DNA from 3 places in the Labilibaculum euxinicum genome. Region 1 is predicted to be linked to each of the others. Evidence: riboswitches for the same ligand, from Rfam matches in the RefSeq annotation. Region 1 holds a riboswitch; each other region holds the start of a gene.
What was found. Region 1 has a riboswitch for cobalamin ahead of ACY0M5_RS10535 (TonB-dependent receptor plug domain-containing protein). Riboswitches for the same ligand answer to the same signal wherever they lie in the genome.

Region 2: it holds a riboswitch for cobalamin, as region 1 does, so the genes downstream of both, ACY0M5_RS13075 (TonB-dependent receptor) here and ACY0M5_RS10535 (TonB-dependent receptor plug domain-containing protein) in region 1, are expected to answer to the same signal.
Region 3: it holds a riboswitch for cobalamin, as region 1 does, so the genes downstream of both, ACY0M5_RS13110 (ribonucleoside triphosphate reductase) here and ACY0M5_RS10535 (TonB-dependent receptor plug domain-containing protein) in region 1, are expected to answer to the same signal.

What each region holds. Positions count from the first base shown of each region.
Region 1 covers NZ_OY782756.1:2,615,949-2,621,599, forward strand. The annotation lists gene ACY0M5_RS10520 (iron chelate uptake ABC transporter family permease subunit) at 1-413, shown strand, start outside; gene ACY0M5_RS10525 (ABC transporter ATP-binding protein) at 424-1,458, shown strand; gene ACY0M5_RS10530 (ABC transporter substrate-binding protein) at 1,485-2,651, shown strand; cobalamin riboswitch at 2,748-2,954, shown strand; gene ACY0M5_RS10535 (TonB-dependent receptor plug domain-containing protein) at 3,120-5,243, shown strand; gene ACY0M5_RS10540 (DUF5074 domain-containing protein) at 5,262-5,651, shown strand, end outside.
Region 2 covers NZ_OY782756.1:3,287,264-3,292,914, reverse strand. The annotation lists gene ACY0M5_RS13080 (TonB-dependent receptor domain-containing protein) at 1-2,171, shown strand, start outside; cobalamin riboswitch at 2,382-2,594, shown strand; gene ACY0M5_RS13075 (TonB-dependent receptor) at 2,730-4,958, shown strand; gene ACY0M5_RS13070 (PepSY domain-containing protein) at 5,058-5,651, shown strand, end outside.
Region 3 covers NZ_OY782756.1:3,299,776-3,305,426, forward strand. The annotation lists gene ACY0M5_RS13100 (acyl-CoA carboxylase biotin carboxyl carrier protein subunit) at 1-58, shown strand, start outside; gene ACY0M5_RS13105 (anaerobic ribonucleoside-triphosphate reductase activating protein) at 142-852, opposite strand; gene ACY0M5_RS13110 (ribonucleoside triphosphate reductase) at 882-3,035, opposite strand; cobalamin riboswitch at 3,142-3,325, opposite strand; gene ACY0M5_RS13115 (PepSY-associated TM helix domain-containing protein) at 3,593-4,147, opposite strand; gene ACY0M5_RS13120 (hypothetical protein) at 4,131-4,658, opposite strand; gene ACY0M5_RS13125 (DUF4857 domain-containing protein) at 4,670-5,651, opposite strand, start outside.

The DNA.
Region 1 (5,651 bases):
TTAGTGGCTTGATCATTGCTTTTTTTCTGATAAAACCATTGGACGCACTTTTGTTGGGCGAGAATTATGCGCGGGGAGTTGGAATATCAGTTAATAAGACTCGTATAGCCGTTATTATTAGTACGGCATTAATTGCAGGAACATTAACCGCATTTACTGGTCCTATTGCTTTTGTTGGTGTTGCAGTGCCGCATATTGCACGATCTATTTTCAGAACCGCAAGTCATAAAGTATTAATGCCGGCGGTAATATTAATTGGTGCGGCTATCATGCTTGCTTGTGATATTATTTCTCAAATGCCTGGAAATCAGAATACATTACCAATTAATTCGGTAACAGCATTGTTTGGAGGGCCGGTTGTAATATGGGTGATTATGCGTAGTAGAAATGTGAAGGCTTCTTTTGCCGGGTAAGGATTGGGTTATGAGTGAAATTAAAGAAGTACAAAAAGACATATTGGTAACTCAGGATCTTTCCATTGGATACAAGCAAGGGAAAAAGGAACAGCTATGCTTGCTTTCAGATATTAACCTGACAATCAGGCGGGGCGAGATGGTCTGTCTTTTAGGACCAAACGGAGCAGGTAAATCAACTCTTATGCGAACCATTGCCGGTATTCAATCGCCTTTGGCAGGATATACATTGGTAGAAGGAATTCCTATTCGTGATCGTAATTTTAAAGAGATTGCCCAATTGCTAAGCATCGTTTTAACTGAGCGAATTAATGTGGGAAACCTGACCGTTTACCATATCGTTTCTTTGGGTCGACATCCTTATACTTCATGGATGGGACGTTTATCGGAAGAGGATAACGATAAAATTAAATGGGCATTGGAACAAGTTGGTTTATTGCATTATGCCGATCATTTCATCAATCAGTTGAGTGATGGAGAACGGCAACGTGTGATGATCGCCAAGGCTTTGGCGCAGGATACTCCGTTAATCATGCTCGATGAACCTACTGCGCATTTGGATTTACCAAACCGTGTTGACATCATGCGGTTATTGCATCGTTTGGCTCGTGAAACCAATAAGGCAATTTTACTTTCTACCCACGAATTGGATTTAGCACTTCAGGCTGCAGATGTTATTTGGCTGATGGCACTGGGGCAGACGATTAAAGTTGGTGCTCCTGAGGATTTGGTTTTGAATGGCAGCATTGAGGAAACTTTCCATAATAAATCCTTCATTTTTGATCGGAAAACAGGAAATTTTATTATGAATTACCAAAAGAAGCAAATCATTCAGCTGTTGGGTAACGATGTAATGGGATTCTGGACGCAAAGGGCATTGTCCCGCGAGGGATATCAGGTTACCTGCGAAGAAGTTGGAAATTGTTCCGTGAAGTTAATTGAAGATTCTATGGAGTGGGAGATTCATAATAATGGGGAAACACGTAAATGTCAAAGTATACAGGACTTACTAGCTTATCTTAGAACTTCTTTTTCTGTAGATTAACTCAAGATCATAAAATAAAAAGTGAAATGATACAAAGATTAGCTCTTGTACTGTGTATGTCATGTTTGTATGCTTGTAATCCAAGTAAAACAAGACTGAAAAATGTTGTGTCAGATGTTGAAATTAACAATGGTTATGAGTTTACCAGTTCGATATTGTATGCAAAAGGATTTACAATTGAAAAAAAAGAGAATTATAAAAAAATAAGTGTTTATAATCCTTGGAAAGAGAATGCTGTTTTGCGGGAATATGCTTTAATTCCTAGAAATGAAAGCATTCCTGATAATCTTCCTGATAATCTTATAGTAGTTAAGGTACCCGTAAATTCTGTGTGCACATTTTCTAATACACATATCGGTTCGATTGTTACGCTTGGTTTGGAGGATAAGTTGTTAGGGATGACACGAGCAGAGAAAGTTTATAATAAAAGTATCTCGGAAAAAGTAACGAGTGGCGAAATTTCAAATTTAGGCGGAGCACACAATAAGAATATAGATTTTGAGAAAATGATTGATCTGGCGCCGGAATTAGTTATTTTATCTGCCTTAAATGGGATGAAAGCGGACGAAGGTCAAATGGAAGAGCTTGGCTTTAAATTGGCATATTCCTTGAATTGGATGGAAGAAACCCCATTGGGAAGAGCTGAATGGTTGAAATTCACAGCTGCTTTTTTTAACAAAGAAAAGATGGCAGACTCTTTATTTAAGCAGATTGAAATAAACTATAAACAACTTAAGGCTAAAGTGGTAAGTCTTAAAGCTAAACCAAATGTTTTGTTGGGATGGAGTTATAAGGGAATATGGTATGTTCCCGGAGGAAAGAATTATATGGTAAGCTATTTGAGGGATGCAGGAGCTAATTATTTTCTTTTTGATGATGAAACAAGAGGGAACATTCCAATGAGTGTAGAATCCGTTTTGGATCAATGCAGTCAAGCTGATATATGGATTTATCCCGGAACCACTAAAAGTTTAGCTGATATTGAAAATAACGGCGAAATATTTACACAATTTGCGGCCTATCAAAATAAAGAAATCTACAATATCTACAAAAGATCAAATTCTAATGGAGGGAGTGACTGGTGGGAGACCGGCAGTCTTAGACCGGATCTTGTGTTAAAGGATTTTATAAAGGTGCTGCATCCTGATTTATTAGCTCAGGACACAACATATTATATTAATAAGCTGAATTGATATAATGAACAGTAATATATTGCCTTCATTTTCAGAGAGGATCAAATAAAGTTTCTTTTATTTCTGTAGAAATTATTTTGTGCAATAAAAAAAATCATACATTTGCGTCGCATTTGGTATTTTGTTCCTCATTATTCAGGAATGAAATGAAAAGGGAATTCGGTGAAAATCCGAGACTATACCCGTAGCTGTAAGTTCTAAAAAGAGCTTTTTGAAAGTCCTATGCCACTGTTCCGATTTTGGAATGGGAAGGCCTCAAAAAGTAGAACAAGTCAGAAGACCTGCCTTTGCAATCAATTTTAAGTCATTGCTTTCGGGAAAAAGAGCAAGTGAACGAAAACTTTATCGAACATTGATACAAGGATTGATTTGCCATAACCGGTCCTCCATGTCATGTTGCGAAATTTTCTTTTAGCTCCCTGTCTGCATTGCATTGGTTAAACTTATTTTCATTTATTCTTAAAAAACATGAAAAGAACATTTTTAACGGCTTTTGCATTGCTGTCACTATTAAATTCTGCAGTAAAAGCTGATGAGATTCCAAATCCTGCCAAAGATACAACGGCAGTGAAACACCTGAATTTATCAGAAGTTAAGATTAACGCATCACGTGTAAATGCAAAAATGAAGGATCTTCCTCAAAAGGTTGAGGTGGTTACAAGAAGAATGATTGAAGCGACTCCTGCAGTTGATATGGGTGAGTTGTTAAAGAAGACTGCAGGTGTTGATATTATTCAATATCCAGGAATTTCTTCAGCTGTTAGTATGAGAGGTTTTGCACCATCTACATCAAATAAATACAATGTGATTTTAATTGATGGCAAACCTGCAGGAACTACCAATATTGCAACAATAGATATGTCGAATGTAGAGCGGGTTGAAATTTTAAAAGGCCCTTTTTCAGCACAATATGGCTCTTCGGCTATGGCCGGAGTAATCAATATTGTTACCAAAGAGAGTACGCAAAGTATTACCGGAAATGCAAGTGTTTCTTACGGAAGCTTCGAAACATATACAGGTAGTTTAAATGCCGGTGGTGCTTTATCTGAATCTATGGATTTTGATGTGAGCTGCAATTACCAAAAACAAGGAAAGGATTATAAAATTGGGAAAAATAATATCTATGATAAGGATTATGCAGAAACCATATTAGATCCAACTACCTACGGTGAGAAAATGGAGCACTCGCAATTCGAAAGACAGAATGCAAGTGCACGTTTAGGTTTTATTTTAGATGAGAACTGGAAAATCAATATACATCAGTCGGTGTTTATTGCCAATGATGTTGAAACACCAGGTTCTTTTTGGCATGTGAATGGTATGAATTCAAAAGATATGAATAAGTATACAACAAGTGCGGATGTACTGGGAAAAATAGGAAATCATAAGCTTAGTTTATCACCTTTTCATACAAAAGAAGAATCAACTACGTTCAATTCTAAATATGGAGATACAGAAAATATTCATAAAAATTACGGTTTCATTCTTGAGGATGCTTTTAAAGTAGGAGAGCACTCTTTTGCTTTTGGTATTGATAATAAAAATGATGTTTCCGAAAGTAATAAATGGAATACTTTGGGTGATATTACAGCCCCTTCTACTCCAAAATATAAAAATGTATCGACTGGTATTTTTGGTCAGGTAAATACAAATACTTTAGATGGAAAATTGAATATTGCTATAGGAGCGAGATATGATTTGGTGAAATTGAAATTGGAAGCAGACGATTTATTAGGAAATGAAGCAAGTTCAGAGGAATACAACGTGTTTACGCAAAATGTGGGGGTAAAATATGAATTTCTTGAAGGATTAGCGGTTCATTCAAGTTGGGGAAATGCATTTTATGCTCCTGATGCTTTTCAAAAGGCAGGAATGTATACCACTGCATATGGAACCACAAAGGGAAATCCAAATTTGAAGGATGAGCAAAGTAATACTTTTGATGTTGGATTTGAATATAAGAATTTTGGGAAAGGATTTAATTTCGATTTTACTTATTTTAAAACACATCATAATAACATGATCGTTAGTTATTCTGTTGACCCGGATGGCACAGCCTACAATGGTGATGAGTATAAAACATACAAAAATGCCAATTTTGCCGATATGGATGGAATTGAAATTGAATCATCATTTGATTTTGGCGCATTGGCAGACTACAATTATTCCTTGAAACTATATGCAAATTATACTCATATCATTGATGCGATAGTAACTCAGCGAGTGAAACAAACTGATGGAACTTATAAAAATGAAGAAAGTCAGATGAGATATGTTCGCGATAATAATGCCAATTTCGGTATCGAATTCGATAATTTGAATGGGTTTTCTACTCGTTTAAATGCGCGATATATTGGTCATAGATATGAAGATAATTGGTATACATATTATCCAATTCGTACTAATGTTACTGAAAAAGTTCTTCGTCACCCGGTTTCAATGGTATTTGATTATTCAGCAAGCTATACAATTAAAGAAAAATATACCATTGGTTTGTCGGTATCTAACTTATTGGATGAAAACTATACCGAAAAAGATGGATACAATATGCCGGGTAGGGCAATAACTGCTAAGTTCGGTTATCAATTTTAATAAAATAAACAGATCGAAATGAAAAAATATTTATTTATATCAAGCTTAATTATATCTTTTTTACTTCTTGGATGTTCAGACGATGATAATTTAACAGCTCCTCTTCTTGCTGATGAGAATACCAAACATGAAATGGATTTAGGGGGAACGGTTACTTTGCAACCTAAAATTGAGAATGCAGAGAATGGTTCTATTGAATGGTTTAAGAATGGAAAGTTGGTTTCAATAGAAAACAGCTATACTTATAAAGGAGAAAACGCAGGTGTTGATACCTTAAAATTAGTTGTGGAAAATGGAGCTGGAAAAGAGTCTCTAACGTATATAATGCAGGTTTTTGGGGAGTATTCAGAAGGGGTTTTTATTATTGGAATGTCATCAGAATCAAATAATGGTACGCTTGGATTTTTA
Region 2 (5,651 bases), 670 kb from region 1:
GTATTCGAAAAACGGAAGCAGCCTTAAAACTACCGGTTCCACTTAAAGATATCCCGTTAACAACATCAAGTGTTGGTGCTGAATTGATAGAGCAAACTCAGGTAAATAGCATCAACGAAGCTTTAAATTACTCTACAGGAATAAAACCGATGCTTAATTATGGCGGTTTTCAGACATTTACGATGAGAGGTTTTGGAGCTCCTGTAATTATGCAGGATGGAGCAAGGGATGAACGAATGAATTTTTCGAACAGTGCTCCTGTAACATCTTTGGCAGCAGTAGAACGAATCGAATTCTTAAAGGGCCCGGCATCAGTGCTTTACGGGCACTCAGCAGTTGGAGGTATCATTAACATTGTTCGTAAGCAACCGTCGAAAGATTTACGGGCTAATTTTTCGACAAGTTACGGAAGTTGGGAAAGCAAAAGAGTTAATGTTGGTGTCGGAAACCGAATTAGTAATAAGCTGAGCTATCGCTTTGATGCCGCATTGTCCGATCAGAAGGGATGGCGAAACGCAGGTGATAAAACATCCAATGCTTACCTTGCTTTGAATTATGATTTGGATGACAAAAATCAGTTTGAACTTAGGGTGGGAGTAAATGACGATTTTTACGGAACCGAAACAGGATTACCAGCTGTAACAAATGATATTTATACGAAAGAAGGCAAATTATTGTACAAAAAAGGTGATTTACCAACTTCTTTCGACCGTAAACAACGTTATAACGATCCTGCTGATTTTTTGGATCATGAAAATGTTAACGCATCAATAAAATACACCCGGAAAACCTCCGGAAATTCCAAATTGAAAATGCAAGCTTCCTATTCTGACGATTTGATTGATTATTTTTCAACAGAAGAGCTGAGTTATTTGCATTCGGAAAATCCAATATACGATACCTATTTTTTACAAGGAGGAGAAAAAATACATATTAGTTTAGATACTTTGCAACGTACTTATCCTTTACGATTTTCTCATCATACAAAAACTTTTCAAAATGATTTGTATTATTCAACTCAGATAAAAACAGGTTTGTTACAGCACAATCTTACAATGGGCTGTTTTTTTATGTATATCGATCGAATTTCTTACAAAGGGTATGATTTTGACGGAGGAGATGTAGCAGGAGCAGGTTTGTTTGCAAAAATTGCTGTTCGTAACCCTGTACTAAATCAAGGAGGTTTAACAACAAAGTTTTCAGGTGCAAGTATTTATCACGAAATGGTGAATGCTTTGTATGCACAGGATTTAATTGAGATTTCAAAACAGTTTAAATTCATGCTGGGGATGCGTTTCGATTATTTTAACATGAGGTATCAGTCTGGAATAGTAAGTAATGGAAGAAATATTACATCCAAATCAAAAGAAAATGAGATTGTAAATAAATCTTTTTCATATCGGGCCGGAGTGGTTTATGAACCTATTGAGCCATTGGCATTGTATGCATCTTATTCAAGTTTCTTTAAACCAAAACGTTCTGTTTACGATGAGAGCTATGTGTATTTAAATAAAGATGGGAATCAATTTTATCCAAATGATGGTAAAGAAGTATACGAGCCCGAAAATGGTTATCAAGCCGAGTTAGGTGTGAAATACAATTATAATTCGAAACTGTTTGTAAATGCCAGTGCCTACTACATTAAAAAGAACAACATTGTAGAATACCTTGGAAAAACCGATGAGGGAAATAAAATTTACGGACAAATCGGCGTTGTTGATTCCAAAGGATTTGATGTTGAAACTACTTTTAAACCAGTAAATTCGATAAGTATAAAAGCAGGTTATGCTTATAATACGGCAAAATACAGGAAGTATTCAGCGAATGCATATCATGACTCAAAACAGGGGAATTGCATTCGGAACAATCCTAAAAACCATGTGTTTGTATGGGCACATTATCAGGTGCTTAAAGGAGCGTTAAAAAATTGTAGTGTAGGTGCTGGTATTGACTATACTGATAAGTTATATACCAATTCGTCTAATGAGTATAGTTTACCTGAATATTGGCTGTTTAATACTGTATTGGGTTATGGATTAGACAGAACTTATCTGCATTTGAAAATCAATAATGTTTTAAATAGAAAATATTATTCAAGTTCGGTTTATTCTAATCAGTACATTCCTGGACAAGAACGGAATGTTATGCTTACAGTTGGATTTAAGTTGTAGTAATAGTGAGGCTGTTAAAGTATGTTTAATATATACTTCAACAGCTCCTTAAAAAAACATAAGAATTTGCCAAAGAGGGTAGGTTAGAAAGAAACAGATTTTCAGGCAAAATTTTCACGGCACTGCTATTCAAATAATGTGTTATTACAATATGTGCTTAAAAACATTTATTAGAAGAGCTGTTTAGACCGTTGTTAAAAATATATATAATACATTTGTATCGATTTTGGTGTTCTGCTCAGGCTATCGTCTGAGGGAATGAAAAGGGAATCCGGTGAGAATCCGGAACAGTACCCGCTACTGTAAATCTCATTTTGTCATGTGCAAAATATGGTTTTTACACCGCAAGCCACTCTCAGAAATGGGGGGAAGGCTGTAAAAACTGAGATAAGTCAGGAGACCTGCCAAGTCGTAACTAAAGAACATTTTGCTTCCGGGAATCGAAGTATATGTATTGAACTTACGCGCGTGTTCAGTATTTATTATTCCAATTTCTTTGTTTGTGTAAACATTTGGCAGCAAGATGTGATGTTTTAAAATTTAAAAAACAAAACGATCATGCAGTTTAAAAATTACATTTTGATTGGCCTTTTTATATTGGTAAGTCAGAGTTTAGTTGCTCAGGTGGGGACATTGTCCGGAGCAGTTACAGAAAAGGACGGGACAAATCCTTTAATTGGTGCCAATGTTTATTTTCATGGAACAACCATTGGAGCAGCGACCAACAGCGTTGGGTTTTATTCGTTTAGAAACTTAAAGGTGGGAGAGTACGAAATTGTTGTTTCCTATTCGGGATATGGAAGAAAAAAAGAAATCATCGAAATTAAGGAAGGAGCAAATACTATTGATTTTCAGTTGAATAAATCCGAGAGAGAATTGGGCGAAGTGGTTGTTACAGGTACCGGTACACCGCATCATTTAAAAAGTGCTCCTGTTCAAACCGAACTAATCAGCAGCAAGATGGTGAAGGCTGTTTCCGCATCCGGGTTTGATGATTTAATGACTGGAATCAGTCCATCATTTGATTTTACTCCGGGCAGCATGGGAGCTTTTATGCAGCTAAACGGTTTGGGGAACGATTACATTTTGGTACTTGTTGATGGAAAAAGAATATACGGAGATGTTGGAGGTCAGAATGACATCAACCGCATTAATCCTGATGATATTGAACGAATTGAAGTGGTTAAAGGTGCATCTTCATCATTGTACGGATCGGAAGCCATTGCTGGTGTAATTAATGTGATAACCAAAAAATCGAAACGAAAAATCTACGCGGAAAGCAATTCCCGTTTAAGCGAACATGGAAACAGGCAGTACTTCAATAAAGTAGGTTTGAATTTAGGGCGTTTTTCATCTCTTACAACTTATTCCAGAAAGGAATCGGACGGGTGGCAGCTAAGCAAGTTCGAAATTGACGATGATATGGGTAATGATGATCCATCGGATGATGTACTTGTTGTTACAGACGCTAAACAAGTGAATGCGTTCGAAGATTACACCATCAGTCAGCGCTTTGATTTTGCCGCAACCAATAAATTAAGCGTATATGCAATGGGATCGAAATACGAGAAAGATGTACTGCAGCCAATAACAGTAAAAAAATATGGTTATTACTACAACGATTTTTCTTATTCGGCAGGAGCCAAATACCTAATTAATAAGAAGGACTACATCACTTTAGATTTTAATTCTGATCAATTTAAATACTATTACAAATACAATCAGAATGACATATCTTCAAAATCAGGGAAAACCCTTCATTCAATAAGAGAAAAAGTTCTTAATACGGATCAAAAACGCGAAGATGTAAATCTAAAATATGTTTTTAGTCTAAAAAAGGCACATCAATTTACATTGGGAGGAGAATACGTAAACGAAAGCCTGAAATCGGAAGGTAGGTTGGTAAATGCCAAAGAAGATGCTTATACCCTTTCTGCATTTGCTCAGGATGAGATCAAACTAATTAAGAACCTCTCTTTGGTAGCTGGTGTTCGTTACGTAAAGCACAAAGAATTTGGGAATGATTTTACGCCAAAATTATCCACACTTTACAAATTCAACAATTTTAATTTTAGAGCCACTTATGCAAAAGGTTTTAAGGCTCCAACATTAAAAGAGTTGTATTATCATTACGAAAAAGCAGGGAATCTCTACTTGGGAAATACCGATCTTGATGCGCAAAAATCGGATTATTATTCTTTTTCGGCAGAATACATTGTTTCCAAATTATCGCTTAGTTTATCGGCCTATCAAAATAGTATTGATGATATGATTGCTTACCAAACAGTTGAAACGAGTGCTGCAGATAAAGCCGATGGAATTAAAAAAACACGTCAGCATTACAACATTGGAGAAACAAAATCACAAGGAATCGATTTTCTTTTTAATGTGAAAGTTGGCGGAGGCTTTACCCTTGGCGGAGGATACTCCTATGTAGATGCCATGAATGAGACAGATGACATTCGTTTGGAGAATGCAGCTCAAAATTATGCCAATTTCCGTTTGCTGTATGACAGAAACTGGAAAGATTATGCCTTAAATGTAAGCTTGATTGGCAGAATTCAGGATGAGAAATTTTATGAAGGTGAAAAAAATGCCGACGGGTATAATTTATGGAAACTGACAACCTCACATCGTTTTACAAGTGCAGGAACATCTCTTGAAATAACTGCCGGAGTTGATAATATTTTCGACTACGTAGATGACAGTCCGTACGGATCTCATCATGGTACATTAAATCCGGGACGAACCGTATTTATTGGCTGTAACATCAAGTTTGCAAAATAGAATACACATTTATCTGCATAAGGCAAATTCCCTGAACTGTTTAAAAATTAGAAATTCCTGATCAGGGGATTTGCTCTTTGCCAATTTTGATACCCTATCATGAGCAGATTTAAAAATATTATCCTCCAAATTCACAATCTATCGGGAAGTGTACTCAGCCTGATGTTTGTGATTTGGTTTTTATCAGGTTTTGTCCTGATTTTCGCAGGTTTTCCTCATGCTTCAAAAGAGGAAAGGTTTCTGCATTTGTCTTTTTTAACGAAGTCTGATTTTGATTCCATTCAAGCTCCTTCGGAGAGTTTTACAGGCGAAGTAGAATTAGAGAAAATGAATGGAAATCCGGTTTACAGAGTTTATTCCGGAAGAAAATCGCAGAAAGTATACAATGCTGTTTCTTTGAACGAAAGTGAAAAAACAACAAAGAAAGAGGCAGTAAATTTAGCGGAGAATTTTACGGGTGCTAAGCTTCAATCAGTTGAAAAGATTGAAGAATTAGATCAATGGATTCCTTGGGACTACTACAATCCCTTACTTCCTATCTACAAGTGTTATTTAAACGATAAGGATCATACACGGATTTATATTTCAGAAAAAACAGGAAGTATCATTCAGGAAACAACAAGAAAAAGCCGTTGGGCCGCACGATTGGGAGCCATTCCTCATTGGATTTACTTTAAATCGCTGCGTCTGCAA
Region 3 (5,651 bases), 680 kb from region 1:
CCTGGTTAAAGACGGCGATAGTGTAATGTCCAATCAGGTTTTAATCGAAATAGACTAGCTTTGGCAATTAGTTAAATCCCCTGCCGTAAAGGTATGTCCTTTGGCAGGGGATTAACCACAAACTAAAAAAACTTATATCAATTAACCAATCTGGCTGATATTGCCATTTAAATCTTGGTTAGATTTAATGATCTCTTCTACCTCCAAATGAGTATAGCCTGAATAATTTGCAAAAGATAAATCCAATACTTTTACGGGTGAAAACGACTGTAAAGTGTATTTGTAATCTCCTTTAAGCACTTCGCACATTTTACGAATATCGGCTTCGGAATGACACTCACGAATTAGTGTTGTTCTAAACTCAACATCAATCGGCGAATCTTTGAGAATAGCAATCGACTTTTTCACATTCATCAGTTGAATTTCTGTAAACTGATTTCCAACAATTCCTTTATATGCAGATAATTCAGGCACAGTCTTCAAATCCATTGCCACATAATCAATCAGATTCTGCTGCATCAGGATTCTTAAAAGCTTGGGATTGGTTCCATTCGTATCTAATTTTACAAATAGTCCCAATTCCTTCACTTTACGTATAAATGCGACCAAATCTGACTGAACAGTTGGTTCACCTCCGGTAATAACAAGGGCATCAATAAATCCCTTCGCTTTTTTTAAATAATTCAACACCTCAGTTTCACCAACTGAATCTCCCATGGGGTGATATTTCGAAATCAGCTCCCAATTGTGACAAAACCTACATGCCATATTACAAGCTTGAGTGAAAATCACCGAAGATACCTTTCCAGGATAATCAATTAAGCTGTTCTTTATAAATCCTGATATTTGCATTGAAATAAATTAAGATGGTGAAAAATCAGCTAGCAAACGACCTGTTCTTCTTCCTCAACATGAGCCTTTTTGTCAAATAATTTTCTCTCTTTAAATTCCTGTCTCTTACCATCATTCCACTGATGTATAGGACGCAGATAACCAACAATTCTTGAGAACACTTCACATTCCGTCCGTTGACCGGAATTAGCACATTTAGGACACAATTCATGTTCTCCGTAAATGTATCCGTGCTCGTGGCAAATACTAAATGTAGGTGATAAGGTAATATATGGGAGATGATAATTATTGGTTATTTTTTGCAACAACAACTTTACGGCATCAACAGAAAGCTGTTTTTCTCCAATAAATGTATGAAACACAGTTCCTCCGGTATATTGCGTCTGCAACTTGTCCTGCAATGTTAAAGCTTCGAATAAATCATCGGTATATGCAACCGGAAGCTGCGAAGAGTTGGTATAATAAGGTGCTGCTCCGTTTCGGAAGTTTTCCTGATTGGCAACAATTATATCATCGTAAGTTTTGGTGTCAAGCTGAGCCAAACGATAGGTTGTTCCTTCGGCCGGAGTCGCTTCCAAATTATAGATGTTACCAGTTTCCTCTTGAAAACTAACCAGTTTTTGCTTCATAAAATCAAAAATCCGAAGTGCAAAAGCATTTCCTTCTTCCGAGACCAAATCACTTCCAATAAAATTCAGGCAACACTCATTCATTCCAACAATACCTATTGTTGAAAAATGATTTTGCCAAAATTTGCCATTCCTGTTTTTCAAATGACGCAAATAAAATTTTGAATAAGGGAACAATCCTTTTTCCGTTAAATTTTCAATCATTTTTCGTTTGATCTCCAGACTATTTTTCGCCAAATTCATCAGATGCTCCAACCGCTTAAAGAATTCAGCTTCGTTACTTGCTTCGTAGCCCAAACGAGGTAAATTTACAGTTACCACTCCAACCGAACCGGTTAACGGATTTGCACCAAACAGACCTCCTCCACGTCGTGCCAGTTCACGTTTATCCAAACGCAGCCTGCAACACATACTTCGCACATCATCAGGCGACAAATCAGAATTTACAAAATTAGAAAAGTACGGAATTCCATATTTAGCAGTAATTCTCCAAATGTTTTCATACGCTGGTTTATCCCATTCAAAATCGGATGTGATATTATAAGTTGGTATTGGGAAAGAAAAAACACTTCCATTGGCATCTCCTTCTTCAATCACCTGTGCAAAAATTTTATTAAAAAGATCCATCTCAACCTGAAAATCCCCGTAAACTTCGTTCATCAATTTGCCGCCAATAATTACCGGCTGATCACTCATAAATTTTGGAACATTTAAATCCATGGTCACATTGGTAAATGGTGTTTGGAAACCTACCCGGGTAGGAACATTCATATTATAAAGAAATTCCTGAAGAGCCTGTTTAATCTGATTTTCATCCAATTGATCGTACCTTATGAAGGGAGCCAATAAGGTATCGAAATTCGAAAATGCCTGGGCTCCGGCGGCTTCTCCCTGCATGGTATAAAAGAAATTGACCACTTGTCCGAGAATGGTACGAAAATGTTTGGCCGGCCGGCTAACCAATTTGCCCGATGCGCCTTTAAAACCTGTTAATAAAAGATCTTCCAGATCCCACCCTACACAATACACACTTAAGAATCCAAGGTCGTGAATGTGAAACGCTCCTTTCTTGTGAGCATCTCCAATTTCCTGCGGGTAAATCTTATTCAGCCAATATTGTGAACTTACAATGGTCGAAATATGTTGATTCAATCCCTGCAGAGAATATGACGAATTCGCGCTTTCTTTTATTCTCCAGTCCTGAAGATTCAAATAATCGTCAACCAAGTTTAAATTGGAAAATAATTCCTTGGTGTCGCGAGCCAACTCATGTTGTTTCCGGTATAAAATAAATGCCTTCGCAACTTCAAACAAGTCATATCTGAATAGTGTTTTCTCTACCAAATCCTGAATTTCTTCCACATTGGGAATTCCCGAAAAATCAATCTCTTTCATGATCTGACTGACACAAAATTCGATTAGTTCAACGCGCTCTTCACCTACTGCCTGAAATGCTTTATTGATTGCATTTTTAATTTTATCAGACTTGAATTTAACAACCTGACCATTTCTTTTCCGAATTTGAGATTCGGATACACTACCATTCATTTTCATTTTATTGTTTTTTGATTTTGAAAAAAATGATAGCTTCTGAGGAAAATATAGAATAGGAAGATACATCGAATAGTGTATCCTCATTCTCTGCCTTTCTCCCGAAAGCTACGAATAATCATTACAGGCAGGTCTTCTGGCTTGTCCTCTTTTGGTTTGCCTTCCCATTTTAGTTGAGATAAAACAGTGGCTTCAGAAACCAAAAATATGAGGACTTACAGCTGCGGGGACAGCTCACGAATTAAACGTGATTCCCTATTATTCCTTTCGGAACCTATAAATCAACACAATAGTAAGAAGAAAAAATATGATAATCAATCTGAGTTATTAACAGTTATTGGTCAATAAGCTATGAAAGAGGAAGAAACACGGTTCAATTCTTTTTCAGGAAAGAATATCCTCAATAAAGAAAACTTAGTAAATTGAATTTATCTACTACTATGCAAGAAAGTATTTGAGAATTCATCTTAAAAATGGGATTTAAAGCGAACCAATTTGTATCCTACTTTTTGAATTTACCTTAAAGAAAAACTTCAAATACGAATTTGTCTAAGTACAAACTAAGTGAAAAAATACAAAAGTACAGGTATAATAAAACCAATCATCATTAACCAAATGCCTCTTTTCTTAAATCCATTTTTCCCTTTCACCATAACAGCTCCGGAAATGGCAAAAAATATTAATACAATTGCGTAAATAATGGCTATTGATGAAAACCTTTTGCCTGAATTGTAGTGAATATCATTCACAAACTTATACACCGGCACCTTTTTATATGTTGTTAGTAAAACCTTACCGCTACTAGGGTAATACTCTCCCAACCCACCTTTAATATAGATATTATAAATTCCATTTGCCGGAATTACCTGTGTTAACTTTGGCAAGTCTTTAAAATGGTTTTGAAAGTATAACTTAAATTCCTTTGGACTTAAATTTGGTTTAGCTTTTTTCTCCAAAACTATTTCCTGATACGAAGGATCTTTCTCATTTTTTTTCAAGATTAATAAGACTCCCGACACAGCATAAATCAAGGTTAATCCTATAAATAAATAGCCAAGATCTCTATGCAGAGACCTTATGCTTTTATTCAACTTTTTACTATTCCACAATTTCATACGAAGTTCCGTTTACAAAATAAACTAAATAAAAATTTCTATTTGCCTTTTTCATCCATTCGCGCATTTGATTAATATTTGTCATTTCTGAGGCACAATGTTCTCCCCCTTCTTCGGCATCTTCTTTAGCCTTTACTTTTGCTTCCCAATCGTTAATAAACTTTTCAGATAAACGGTTCTCTTGAAGCGTTCCTTTAACCGCAATCGTAGAACCTGATAATTCCCGGTTAAAACCCTTGATATCTCCCGTAGCTTCAACTCTTAACGACAGTTTACCTGTTTCATCCAGTAATATCGCTCTACGACCCGAATGAGCACATACATGTTTTACCATTCCTTCAAAATAAACCTCTTTCCCTACATTCTGCTCTGCTGTTTCCATTATCTGAGCAATGGTTTTAGCGACATGTTCCTTCCCATTTTCTTTTTTTATTGCCTGTTTTTTATTGATTTGATTACACGAGACCAATACATTTAAAGCAACAAATGCTGTAAATATTAACTTTTTCATTTCTAAATTGTTTAACGATTAAATATAATGTTTGCGATAAAACCATAAATACCTGTAATTGCAATCCAAACCACTGAAAACAATTGTATTTTTTGTTTCCGATATCTCGTAATGAAAACAAATACCAATGTCAATAGTAAATTGGTTAGTAATACCCAATAAGATCCAAAATAAACCATAGGTTTGATGTATTTGGTATTGGCATTTGTAAATCCAACTGCGAATGGTAAAATAAATTTACTATAAGCAGATTCTGTAATATCCTGCTTAAATGTTACTTCATCAACCACCTGTTTTGTATCTGCATTAAGAGCTAAAACTGTTTTCCCTTTCGATGATATTACATTGACATTCCAGAACAAAGGATTTGCCATAATCAACAATTGATTTTTATTGATATCGAAAGCTGATGTTGGAATTTCCTGTAGTTTGTAAGCATCAGTTGTGATAATGTAGAGCCTTTTATTTGTATCAAATACAAAGGCATAAAAGCTTCTGTCGTCTGGTTCCATTGTTGCAATGTATTCCGGAACTACACCTGCAGGTAAAGAAACTTTCCTCAAAAAAGGCATTGCATTCACCATTTTTAAGTGGAAAATCTGATCGTCATTATCGATAATAAAATAGCCTTCATCGTAGGCTTTTCTGGTTGATGGATTACCCGCTGCCATTTTAGCAGGAAATCGAAAACCCCTTTTCTCAAAAATCTTATTAAAACATTGACTTTTTTCTTCATTTACCCGATTGGTTTCGGGATTGATAAACTCAATTTTAGAATTTAAACGAAAAACATCACCAGGCATTTCAATTCTAACTCGTCCCGACATGGACTCAAACAAAGTATAAAGACCTATGTGCGGCTTATTTTTATCAGTAGGATTTACTTTAAAAAAGAATTTCTTAGAATTCACTTCCCTTGGATTAATAAGCTTGCCATGAATACTTTTGGGCATTCTTCCGTCTGCCATTAATTGTCTGGAATAAAACATTGGT